2 regions of the Micromonospora sp. NPDC049836 genome follow, and region 2 is predicted to be linked to the other one. Evidence: riboswitches for the same ligand, from Rfam matches in the RefSeq annotation. Region 2 holds a riboswitch; the other holds the start of a gene.
What was found. A riboswitch is a leader RNA that binds a small molecule or an ion and turns the genes downstream of it on or off. The one in region 2 is predicted to bind S-adenosylmethionine.
Positions count from the first base shown of each region.

Region 1: another riboswitch for S-adenosylmethionine. It lies ahead of ACIBPB_RS12400 (GNAT family N-acetyltransferase); the one in region 2 lies ahead of thrC (threonine synthase).

Region 1 is NZ_JBITLH010000004.1:157,491-161,301, reverse strand. It holds gene ACIBPB_RS12405 (ABC transporter substrate-binding protein) at 1-1,116, opposite strand, end outside; SAM riboswitch class IV at 1,496-1,610, shown strand; gene ACIBPB_RS12400 (GNAT family N-acetyltransferase) at 1,589-2,248, shown strand; gene nhaA (Na+/H+ antiporter NhaA) at 2,378-3,811, opposite strand, start outside.
Region 2 is NZ_JBITLH010000005.1:49,445-53,255, reverse strand. It holds gene ACIBPB_RS14850 (MFS transporter) at 1-16, opposite strand, end outside; gene ACIBPB_RS14845 (LacI family DNA-binding transcriptional regulator) at 32-1,096, shown strand; gene thrC (threonine synthase) at 1,104-2,393, opposite strand; SAM riboswitch class I at 2,406-2,538, opposite strand; gene ACIBPB_RS14835 (DMT family transporter) at 2,611-3,573, opposite strand; gene ACIBPB_RS14830 (ArsR/SmtB family transcription factor) at 3,663-3,811, shown strand, end outside.

The DNA of each region.
Region 1 (3,811 bases), on a different contig from region 2:
CATCGCCACCGGGTACGGCGTCTGCACGCCGGCCTCGGACAGCAACTGCTTGGCCTTGGCGGGATCGTGCGGAACGCACGTCTGCGCCTGCTCGGACGAGAACGGGCTGGCCGGCGAGATCGGTGAGCAGGCGGGGGCGAAGAGTCCGTTGAAGACGGCCTGGACCAGTGCCTTGCGGTCGAGGGCGTACTCGAAGGCCTGCCGGACCTTGGCGTTCTGCGCGATCGGCCGGTTGATCGGCTTCGGCGCGGTGCCGACGCCGTCGACGTTGCCGATGTTGAAGGTGAGCCCCTGGTAGCCCAGCGACTGGGACTGGAGCACGGTGAGCGAGGAGTCGCCGCGCAACGCGGCGTAGTCCTGGGTGGAGATGCTGTCGGCGACCTGCGCGTCGCCGGAGCGCAGGTTGGCCGCCCGGATGCTCGCGTCGCTGAGGATGTGCCAGGAGATGGCGTCGAAGTTGACCTTGCTGGCGTCGTAGAAGTTCGGGTCGCGGACCACGTCGATGGAGTTCTGCGGCACCCGCTTGGCGAACTTGAACGGGCCGACGCAGACCGGCGCGTTGGCGAAGTTGTCGCCGAGGCTCTGCAGCGCCTTCGGGCTCATGATCATGCCGGCCCGGTCCGCCAGCGCCCCGACCAGCGGCGCGAACGGCTGCTTCAGGTGGATCACGACGGTGTTGGCGTCGGGCGCGTCGACGGTCTCGATGGGACCGAGTTCGCTCTTGCGCGCGGAGCGGGCGTTGGTCAGGTGCCGTTGCAGGGTGGCCTTGACCGCGGCGGAGTCGAACGGGGTCCCGTCCGCGAACCGCGCGCCCTGGCGCAGCGGGATGGTGACCGTCCTGCCGTCACTGCTGGTGCTCGGCAGGGCGGTGGCCAGTTGCGGTACGACCTGGGCCTGCTCGTTGACGTCGTAGAGCTTCTGGCAGATGGCCTGGAAGACGTAGCGCGAGTAGAGGCTGCGCGACAGCGTCGGGTCCAGCGCGTCGGGCTCCGCGGAGAGGGCGATCACCAGCTTGCCGCCCTTCTTCACGGCGGCCGGGTCGGCCGGCGTACCGAAGTTGTCCTGTCCTGCCGCCTGGTCCTCACCGGACTTGGCGCCGCCCTCGTCGTTCGACACCGGCGAGCACGCTACGACGGTGCAGGCGACGGCGAGCGCCGCCACAGCTGCCCGTAATGGGGAGAGCCTTCGCAGGCTCGGGTCACTGAGGTTCGTCATTGGGAGCTCCTCGAGTGGGCGATTCGGGGAGCGTATGTTGTATACGAACTGCTCCGCAAGACCTCCGGTCTGCACCAGGACGAGCCACCAGCGACCGACCACCCGGGCCAGGCGCCGCGCGGCGGGCAGGTTCGCGACGGCCCGGTCGAGGAAGGCGCGGACCTCGCCGGGGTCACGGCCCGGTGTCCGAACCCGACCGGCCGGCAACGGCGCTCGCGCACCTGTCAGGCGTCGAAATGTGGATTGCGTCGGCCCCAACACCGTCGCTACCGTGACGCCAGGTCATGAGTGCCAGCGCGAAGCCCCGGCTTGCTGGCCGGCAACCCTCCTACGCGGGTGGGGTGCTCCGGGTGAGGACCCGGCCCGGCACAGGGTGTGCCCGGCAAGTCGCGGACGGAGCACTCCCCTGCCATTCCCCACGAGACTGACCGCGCCGCTGCTCGACGGTGAACGTGTCCGGCTGGAGCCACTGGAGCACCGGCACGCCGCGGACCTGGCCAGAGCAGCCGAGGAGAACCGGACCTCGTACCGCTTCACCTGGGTACCCACCGCGGGCGAGGTGAGCGACTACATCGATGCGCAGCTGGCCCGGGCCGCCGCCGGGAGTTTGCTGCCGTACGCGCAGGTGGCCAAGGCGTCCGGACGCGCCGTCGGGGCGACCGCCTACTGGGATCCGCGGCTGTGGCCGGACCGCGACGAGTTGTGCGCGGTCGAGGTCGGTTTCACCTGGCTGGCCGCTTCGGCCCAGGGCAGCGGGCTGAACACCGAGGCCAAGTTCCTGCTGTTCGCCCACGCGTTCGAGCAGTGGCGGGTGGCCCGCGTCGACCTCAAGACCGACGCGCGCAACGCGCGCTCCCGCGCGGCGATCGAGGGGGTGGGAGCGCAGTTCGAGGGCGTACTGCGCTGCTGGTCGCGGTCCTGGGCGCCGGGTGAGGAGGGCCTGCTCCGGGACTCCGCGATGTACTCCATCCTCGCCTCGGAATGGCCGGCCTGCCGGACCCGCCTACGGGCCCGGCTCGCCGAAGGCCGGTGACCTCGGCCGGTCCGCCGAACGCGCCAACACGCCGGCGCTTCCGCGCACGCCTCGACGAGGTCCCGGATCCTCGTGACGCTCCGGTCCCGTCCCGTCCCGGCAAGAGGTCGCACGGCGAGACCTGACGGCCTACCGGCGTGCCGTCACGTCGACGGGACGCGCCTGGTCACCGGTCGCCAGGCCAGCGCGGCCGAGGCGGGCCCGGGCGCGGGCCGTACGAATGGCGGCGGTCAGGGTCGCGATGTCGTAGGCGCCGTGGTGGCGGCGGCCGTTGATGAAGAAGGTCGGGGTGCCGGACACTGCGCTGTGGTCGGCCGAGTCGATGTCGCGGTCGATGCGAGCGGCGTGGGCGTGGCTCGTGAGCTCGTCGTGGAAGCGCTTCTGATCCAGGCCGAGGTCGGCGGCGTATCCGAGCAGATCGGTGAGGTTCAGCTTGTCCTGGTGGTCGAGCAGCAGGTCGTGCATCTGCCAGAACTTGCCCTGGGCGGCCGCCGCTTCGGCGGCCTCCGCGGCGAGCTGGGCGTGCGGGTGCACGTCCGGCAGCGGCAGGTGGCGCCACACGAAACGCAGGTCGGCGTGGCCCAGCAGCTGCCGGACGGCCGGCTCGGCCCTCCCGCAGTACGGGCACTGGAAGTCGCCGTACTGCACCAGCGTCACCGACGCGTCGGCCGGGCCGCGGACGTGGTCCCGCTGCTCGTCAACGTCGGGGATGAGGTCGGTCAGCTCCGTCATGTCGCCGAACAGCGCCCGGACGCGCGTGTCCTTGGGCAACATGTGGGTGACCCGGAACGCGGTCCAGGTCAGCACCGAGGACACGATCGCGGCGCTGAGCACCCCGACCTTGACCTCGGCCAGGTGGTCGCCGGTGAAGGCCAGGCCGGCGATCAGCAGCGACACGGTGAAGCTGACGCCGGCGATCGTGCCGCTTCCGAGCACGCCCGCCCAGCCCACGGCCGGACGGATGCGACCGCCTGAGACCCAGGTGAGCCCGGCCGAGGTGCCGATCACGGCGAGCGGCTTGCCGACGACATACGCGAGCAGTACGCCCCAGGTCAGAGGTGAGGTGAACGCCTGGGCCAGGAACGGACCGTCGATGCTGATGCCGGCGTTGGCCAGGCCGAACAGCGGCACGATGAGGTAGCTGGACCAGGGATGGTAGATGCGCTGAAGGCGGTCGTTGGGCGACAGCGTGTTCGCGAGGCCGATCGACGCCGTCCGCGCGAGCGTGGGCGTCGGCTGCTCACGGAACGACCGGAACAGTCCGCTGACCTGCTCGAGCTCGGCGCGGCCCGGAGAGTAGGCGAACGCGGTCAGCCCGATGGCCAGTCCGGCCACCACCGGGTCGACTCCGCTGACCAGAAGCGCGCCCCACATCACGACGGCGACCGGCGCGTACGCCGCGCCGCGTCTCACGCCGGCCGCGCGGAGGGCCAGCATGACCGCGAACGCCGCGACGGCCACCACGATGGGCGTCATTCTGATGTCGTCGCTGTAGACGAGGGCGATGACGATGAGTGCGATCAGGTCGTCGACCACGAACACGGTGAGCAGAAAGATCCGGAT
Region 2 (3,811 bases):
TTGTGTATCGATACACAACTAGAGTGTCACCATGAACCGCGCCGTCGGCAACCCCAAGCGGCGGCCCACCATGGGCGACGTGGCCCGCGCCGCCGCCGTCTCGCCGATGACCGTGTCCTACACCTACTCGCAACCGGAACGGGTGTCCGCCGAAACCGCCGCGAAGGTCCGCGCGGCAGCCGCGCGGCTGGGCTATCCGGGGCCGCACCCGGCCGCCCGCTCGTTGCGTCGCGGCCGGGCCGGCACCCTCGGCGTCGTGCTCGGCGAACGCCTGACGTACGCCTTCGAGGACCCACAGGCGGCCCGCTTCCTCGCCGGCGTCTCCGACGTGTGCGCCGCCGAGGGCGTCGGACTCACCCTGGTGCCGATCACCGGCGCCGCCACCGATCCCCGGCGGGTCGCGGAGGCCGCCGTGGACGGCTACGTCGTCTGGACCACCAGCGACGACGACCCGGTGCTCGACGCCGTGGCCGACACCGGACTGCCCGCGGTGATCCATGCCGGCCCGCACGGACGCGGGCTGCCGGTGGTCGGCATCGACGACCACGCCGCGGCGGTGGCGATCGGTCGGGTGGCCTTCGCGCGCGCCCGCCGCCCCCTCGTGCTCGGCTTCCCGCTCGACCGCGGTCGCGCCCGTCACCTGCTCGGCGGCGACGACGTGCCGCAGGTACGGTTCCCGGTGACCCGCCACCGGTGGCAGGGCTTCCGCGACGCCTGGACCGAAGCGGGGCACCCAGCCGGTCAGCTACGGCTGGCCGTCTGCCCGGTCAACCACATCACCGCGGGCGAGTCCTTCGCCGGGCAGGTGCTGACCGGCGGCGATCCGCCGGACGCCATCGCCGCCATGAGCGACGAACTCGCCCTCGGCGCCCTGCGCGCGGCCGGCGCCGCCGGCCGGCGCGTGCCGGAGGATCTCGCGGTGACCGGCTGGGACGACAGCGACGCCGCCGCGCCCGTCGGGCTGACCACCCTGGCGCAGTCGCTACGGGACCAGGGCGCCCACTGCGCCCGGGTGGCCCTCGGCCTGAGCAGCCCGGCTCCGGATCACCCGCGGTGGCACGTCGTGGTGCGCGACACCACCCGACCCACCGGTTGAGCGACCCCTAGGAGAGGAGGCCGGCGTCGCGGGCCGCCCGCAGCGAGGGCTTGATGCGGTGGGTGGGGCCGACCTGCGGGGCGACCGCGTCGATGGTCTTCAGTCCCTCGCCGGTGTTGAAGACCACCGTCTCGGCCGCCGGGTCGAGCCGGCCGGACTCGACCAGCTTGCGCAGCACCGCGACGGTGACCCCGCCGGCGGTCTCGGCGAACACCCCGGTGGTGCGGGCCAGCAGCCGGATGCCGGCGCGGATCTCGTCGTCGTCGGCGTACTCCATCCAGCCGCCGGTGCGGCGGACCGCCTCCAGCGCGTAGAGGCCCGCCGCCGGGTCGCCGATGTTCAGCGACTTGGCGATGCCGGTGGGCCTGACCGGGGTGATCGTGTCGGTGCCGGCGTGCAGCGCGGTGGCGATCGGGTTGCAGCCGGCCGACTGCGCGCCGAACACCTTCCAGCCGCCGGCCGGCGCCTCGACCAGGCCGATCTCGACCAGCTCGGCGAACGCCTTGTCGATCTTCGTGAGCAGCTCGCCGCTGGCCATCGGGATGACCACCTGGGCCGGGATCCGCCAACCGAGCTGCTCGGCCACCTCGTAGCCGAGGGTCTTGGAGCCCTCGGCGTAGAACGGCCGGACGTTGACGTTGACGAACGCGGTGTCCTCGAACTCGTCGGTCTCCACCAACTCGCCGCAGAGCCGGTTGACGTCGTCGTACGAGCCGTCGATGGCGACCAGGTCGCCGCCGTAGACGGCGGTGGTGACCACCTTGCCCGACTCCAGGTCGCTGGGGATGAAGACCACCGACGGCGCGCCGACCCGGGCCGCGTGGGCGGCCACCGAGTTGGCCAGGTTGCCGGTCGAGGCGCAGGCGTACCGGGTGAAGCCGAGCGCCCGGGCGGCGGTCAGCGCCACCGAGACGACCCGGTCCTTGAACGAGTGGGTGGGGTTGGCGCTGTCGTCCTTGACCCAGAGCGGGGCGGTGATGCCCAGCTCGGCGGCGAGGTGCGGGGCGGACACCAGCGGGGTCAGCCCCGGGTCCAGGGTCACCCGGGTGGCCGGGTCCTGGCCGGCCGGGAGCAGGGCGGCGTACCGCCAGAGGTTCTTCGGGCCGGCCTCGATCTGCTCGCGGGTGACGGCGGCCAGCGCGGCGGCGTCGTAGTCGACCTCCAGCGGGCCGAAACACTCGTAGCAGGCGTGCTGCGCGGCCAGCGGGTAGCGCGCGGAACAGGCGCGACAGACCAGGGCGCGGGCCGGGCTGAGGGTGGTGTCGATGCCGGAGACGGCGGGAAGCGTCGACGTCATGTCGAGAAGGTCCTCTCATCTTTCCCCGCATCGCCGGGTGCGGCGGGGACGGAATTGGCACCTGCCCGCGGTCGCTCGTCGTCGAGCGCGTGGGTGGTTGCCGGGGCGTCATCGGGCCGTATCCCTCAGCCCCTCTGGATGAGGTATGCAGTTGTGCCGTCGAGTCTATGCGCCGCCGGAGGCCGCGCCACCTGGGGATCCCACGGTGTGGGCCGGCTCAGCGCCCGAACACCGCGACCGGCTCCACCACGGCCGGCCGGTCGACCACGGCGGCCGGCGCCGGGGTCGCCGCGGCGCGGGTACGGGTGGCGAGGTTCGCGGCCACCAGGGCGGCGATGGTCAGCCCGGCGCCGACCAGCTCCACCGGGACCGGCCGGTAGCCGCGCAGGATCTGCACCGCGAACGTGGCGACCGGCACCAGGTTCATGAAGAGCGCGGCGTTGGCCGGACCGAGCCGTCGTACGCCGGTGTTCCAGGCCAGCACCGCGAGGACGGCGCCGACGAGCACCGCGTACCCGAGCTGGGGAGCGACCGCGACGAGGTCGGCGGCGGCCGGCGCGTGCTGGAGCCCGGCGAGGTCGGCGACGGCGCTGGCGGCGACCATGGCGAGCATGCCGGCGACGGCGGTCAGCGTGGTGTAGCGCAGCGCGGACCACTCGGGGAACCGGCTGGCACCGTGGGTGTAGAACGCCCAGCCGAACACCGCGCCGATCATGAGCAGCCCGCCCACGCCGAACTGTCCGAGCCCGTCCAGCCGACCTCGGGTGATCACCAGGCCGACGCCGACCAGGGCGACCAGCGAGAGGCCGAGCAGCGCGGGCCGGGGCCGTACGCCGTCGCGCGCCCAGCGGACCAGCTGGGTGACCAGCGGCACGGTGGCCGCGAAGAGCGCGATCTGCTGCGGGGTGGCGTGGCCGAGGGCGAGGTTCATCAGCGTGTTGAAGCCGGCGAAGCCGAGCGCGCCGAGCAGCGCCACCTCGACCCCGCGTCGCTGGGTGGCCAGGGCGGCGACCCCCTCGCGCGCCAGCAGCAGGGCGAGCAGCACGGCGGTGGCCAGCACGTACCGGGCGGTGGTCAGGTTGAGCGCGTCCACCCGGGTGAGCGCGCTGGCCAGCACGGGGAACATGACTCCCCAGCTGATCACGGCGAAGATCGGCAGGGTGGCGTGACGGGAACGCATCGCAGCTCCTATGTTCGAGTACCGTCGAACCAACGGCCCGACTCTAGGAGCTTGTTTGACGATTGTCGAACATAGGTTACCCTGGTCACATGGAGCTGCACGAACCCGAGCTGCGGGACGTACCGGTGACCGCCGTGCTGGCGGCGCTGGCCGACGACGTCCGGTTGCAGATCGTCCGGGCCCTCGCCGAGGGCGGGGAACACGCCTGCGGCACCTTCGAGTTCGGCGTCTCCAAGGC